2 regions of the Inquilinus sp. CA228 genome follow, and region 1 is predicted to be linked to the other one. Evidence: riboswitches for the same ligand, from Rfam matches in the RefSeq annotation. Region 1 holds a riboswitch; the other holds the start of a gene.
What was found. A riboswitch is a leader RNA that binds a small molecule or an ion and turns the genes downstream of it on or off. The one in region 1 is predicted to bind cobalamin.

Region 1 (2,191 bases):
GGTGTTCATGTCATGGGTGCGGCGGCGGTCGTCGCCGGTGTTCTTGCGCAGGTCGAGGAATTCCTCGATGTCGACGTGCCAGGTCTCGAGATAGGCGCAGACCGCGCCCTTGCGCTTGCCGCCCTGGTTCACCGCGATGGCGGTGTCGTTGGCGACCTTCAGGAACGGCACGACGCCCTGCGACTGGCCGTTGGTGCCGCGGATATGGGCGCCCAGGCCACGCACGCGGGTCCAGGAATTGCCGAGGCCGCCGGCGTATTTCGACAGCAGCGCGTTGTCCTTGACCGCCTTGAAGATGCCGTCCAGGTCGTCCGCCACCGAGGTCAGGAAGCAGGAGGACAGCTGCGGCCGCGGCGTGCCGGCGTTGAACAGCGTCGGCGTCGAGCACATGAAGTCGAAGGAGGAGATCAGGTCGTAGAACTCGATCGCCCGCGCCTCGCGGTCGATCTCGCGCGCGGCCAGCCCCATGGCGACGCGCATGAAGAAGGCCTGCGGCAGCTCGAAGCGGATGCCCCCGGTCTGCAGGAAGTAGCGGTCATACAGCGTCTGCAGCCCGAGGAATTGGAACTGCAGGTCGCGCTCCGGCTTCAGCGCGGCGGACAGCCTCGCCAGGTCGTAGCGCGCCAGCTCCGGATCCAGCAGGTCGACCGCGATGCCCTTCTTCACATAGGCCGGGAAGTACTCGGCGTAGCCCTGCACCATCTCGGCATGGGTGGCGCGGGTCGGCCGGCCATGGACGAAGCTCAGCGCCTCATGCCGCAGCAGGTCCAGCAGCAGCCGGGCGCTGACCTGGCTGTAGTTCGGCTCGGTCTCGATCAGGGTGCGGGCCGCCATGATCGGTGCCAGCGCCAGCTCGGCCTCGCTGATGCCGTCATAGAGGTTGCGCCGGGTCTCGGCCAGGACTGGCCCGGCGGCGACATCGTCCAGGCCGGCGCAGGCCTCCTCGACCAGCCGGACCAGCCGCGCCTGGTCGAGCGGCGCGCGGCTGCCGTCGGCCGCGGTGACATGGAGCGCCGGCGCCACCGGCGAGGATTCGGTCTTGGCCGCGGCGGCGGCGCGCTCGCGCGACCGCTCGTCGCGATACAGCACATAGGCGCGGGCGACCTTGTGGTGCTCGCCGCGCATCAGGGCCAGCTCGACCTGGTCCTGGACCTCCTCGATGTGGAAGGTGCGGCCGTGGTCGGCGCGGCGGGCCAGGGCGCCGACGATCTGGCCGGTCAGCCCCTCGACGATGTCGTGCACCCGGCGCGAGGCGGCGGCCCCGGCGCCCTCGACCGCCAGGAAGGCCTTGGTCAGCGCCACCGAGATCTTGGATTCGTCGAAGGCGGTGACGGCGCCGTTGCGGCGGATCACCTGGTAGGCCGGCTCGGCAGACGCGCGGGGCGCCGCCGGGATGGCGGGTGCGCCGGCGAGCGCGCGGTCGGATTCCTGGATGGCTGACATCGGCAAACCCCATGATCGTATTGGGGCTTGGGCCGAAGATGCGGAGTCGGCAACGCACCGGCAAGCCGGCGCGTCTCGCTCATCGCACCGCCGGGACACCCCGCCCGAGGACGCACTACGCAATCACGGACCGGTCTCCTGGCTCGCGGTCGGCGGCCCCTCCGTCTCGCCTTCCCGGCGGGTCTCTCCGCCAGTGACTCAAGACGACGGAAGGTCCTTCCGCTTACAGTTGCGGGGGCAGCCCCGGCTTTGCCGTCAAGCGGCGCACCGGATTCCCTGTAGCGCCCGTGATGTCTAGATATTGACGTCTTTGTGACGGTCGACGTCAATACCTAGTTGGTGCCGTCGCAAACTTCGCAATCCAAGTTCGTTTTCGGCTCCCCGGATGCAATCCCGGAATCGCCGCTTCCCACCCTGCGCACCACGCGCCGGGTTATGCTGCAAAGGTCATGACCGACGCCCTCTACCCTCCCCCGCCCTGGCGGCTGCGCGGCACGGTGCAGGCGGCGCTGTGGCGGGTACCGCGGGCGGCGCTGCCGGGGCCGCTGCCGGCCGGCGCCGGGCCGCTGGGCTGGGGCCGGAGCGCGCTGCTGGCGACCGTGCGGGCGGAGTGGCAGCCGGGCGGCGACCTGGCTTATGCCGAGCTGGTGGTCGCCGTGCCGGTGCGGCTGGGGCGCCGGATCGGCGTCACCATCACCGCCGCCTGGGTCGACAGCCCCGCCGCGCTGGCCGGCGGCCGGGCGCTGTG
Region 2 (2,191 bases), on a different contig from region 1:
CGTCCAGCAGGTCGGTCTTATTCAGGATCACCATGTCGGCGCAGGCCAGCTGGTCCTCGAACAGCTCCTCCAGCGGGCTGTCATGGTCCAGCGCCTCATCGGCGGCGCGCTGGGCCGCCAAGGCCTCCTCGTCCGGCGCGAAACGGCCCTCCGACATGGCGGCGCCGTCGATCACGGTGATGACGCCGTCGACCGTCACCCGGGTGCGGATCTCCGGCCAGCCGAAGGCCTTGACCAGGGGCTTGGGCAGGGCCAGGCCGCTGGTCTCGATCACGATGTGCTCCGGCGGCTCGGCGCGGTTCAGCAGCTTCTCGATGGTCGGGATGAAGTCGTCGGCCACGGTGCAGCAGATGCAGCCATTGGCCAGCTCCACCACATCCTCCTCGCGGCAGGTGGCGTCGCCGCAGCTGCGCAGCAGGTCGCCATCCACGCCGACATCGCCGAACTCGTTGATGATCAGGGCCAGCCGGCGGCCATTCGCGGTCTGCAGCAGGTGGCGGATCAGCGTGGTCTTGCCGGCGCCGAGGAAGCCGGTGATAACGGTGGCCGGAATCTTTGCGGGCATGGGGATCCTTCAGGCGGATTTCAGGGTCAGGGGAAGGCCGGCAGCGACGAAGACGACCTTGGGCACGGCGGCGGCCACGGCCTGGTGCAGGCGCCCGGCATGGTCGCGGAAGGCGCGGGCCAGGGCGTTGTCGGGGACGATGCCGAGCCCGACCTCGTTCGACACCAGCACCACCGGGCCCGGGGGCGCGGCGAGCCAGCGCACCAGCCGATCGGTCTCGGCGGCGATGTCGCGGTCGGCATGCATGAGATTGGACAGCCAGAGGGTCAGGCAGTCGACCAGCACGGCGCGGCCGGGGCCTGCCACCTGGCCAAGCGTCTCGACCAGATCCAGCGGCGCCTCGACCGTGCGCCAGCGCGAGCCGCGCTGCGCCTGGTGGCGGGAGATCCGCTCCACCATCTCGGCATCCCAGGCCTCGGCGGTGGCGAGGTAGACGCAGTCGCCGGGCTGGCTCTCGACCAGCGCCTCGGCATGGCGGCTCTTGCCCGACCGGGCGCCGCCCAGCACCAGCGTCGCCGCCGCCAGCTCAGCCATGGATTGGTCGATGCAACACGCCCTCGCCCTTCGCTCGGCCGGACAGGGCTTGGACGCCGGAGACGGTGCCCGCAGGCGCCGCGCATCCCGCGCCACCGGTTCACCCCGCCCGGCGGTTCGCACGCATCGCCTCGCCGGCAGGTCTCCTGGCTCGCGGGTCATCGCCTGCCTCCGCCTTCCCGGCCATCGGCCAGTGGCTGTCGGAGGTGGGCTCGCCGCCTACAGTTGCGGGGGCAGCCGCGGATCAGGCCTGAAAGGACAGACCGTCCCGCGTTCCCTTTTCACCCCTCTGGCGTCCGCCTTCGGGGAACCGGCTGCGCGATGGCGGCACAGTAGGCGGCGCGGGACGGGTGGTCAATCGATGGCGCGGCTCAGGCCGCGGCGAGGCGCCGGCCGACGGCTTCCAGGACCAGGCGATGGGCCCGCTCGACGATGTCCTCCATCGACCGGGACTTCGCGAACATCGCCGCCGCCCGCAACCGGACCTCGTCCCGCGTCGGGAAGCTCGGGAGATGCGCCTTGGCCAGCAGGTCCACGGTCTTGTGCTGCGCCGTCGCCAGGGCGTCACGGAGGTCGGCCAGGGTCGGCGCATGGGCGTGGGCCAGCGCCTCGTGCAGCGCCGCCGCGATCCGCTCCGTCGGGAAGCTCGCCGCCAGCTCGGCCGCCGCGCGCTCGATGATCTTGCTGCCGAGGCGCTGCTCGTTGCGCAGCACGGCCTCGGGCGGAGTTTTGAGGTTCCAGACCACGCCGCACCAGGACAGGACTTTCAGGATGTAGAAGGTCGGGTCGACCTCCCACCACCTGAAGCCCTGGCGCACACTGCTCTGATAGGCGTGGTGGTTGTTGTGCCAGCCCTCGCCCATGGTCATCAGGGCGAGCAGCCAGTTGTTGCGGGAATCGTCGCCGGTGACATAGCGCTTGCGGCCATGCACATGGGCCAGGGAATTGATGCAGAAGGTGCCGTGATAGACCAGCACCGTGCTCCAGACGAAGCCGACCACCAGCCCGGGCCAACCGCCGATCAGGAAGGTGATCGCCGCCAGGATGACGGCCGGGGTCAGCTCGTATTTGTGCAGCAGCATCAGCTCGGGA

Region 2: it holds a riboswitch for cobalamin, as region 1 does, so the genes downstream of both, cobU (bifunctional adenosylcobinamide kinase/adenosylcobinamide-phosphate guanylyltransferase) here and ACTOWL_RS10925 (ribonucleoside-diphosphate reductase subunit alpha) in region 1, are expected to answer to the same signal.

What each region holds. Positions count from the first base shown of each region.
Region 1 covers NZ_JBQJIK010000018.1:22,717-24,907, reverse strand. The annotation lists gene ACTOWL_RS10925 (ribonucleoside-diphosphate reductase subunit alpha) at 1-1,443, opposite strand, end outside; cobalamin riboswitch at 1,555-1,747, opposite strand; gene ACTOWL_RS10920 (acetoacetate decarboxylase family protein) at 1,893-2,191, shown strand, end outside.
Region 2 covers NZ_JBQJIK010000016.1:95,915-98,105, forward strand. The annotation lists gene cobW (cobalamin biosynthesis protein CobW) at 1-565, opposite strand, end outside; gene cobU (bifunctional adenosylcobinamide kinase/adenosylcobinamide-phosphate guanylyltransferase) at 575-1,099, opposite strand; cobalamin riboswitch at 1,219-1,429, opposite strand; gene ACTOWL_RS10265 (acyl-CoA desaturase) at 1,471-2,191, opposite strand, start outside.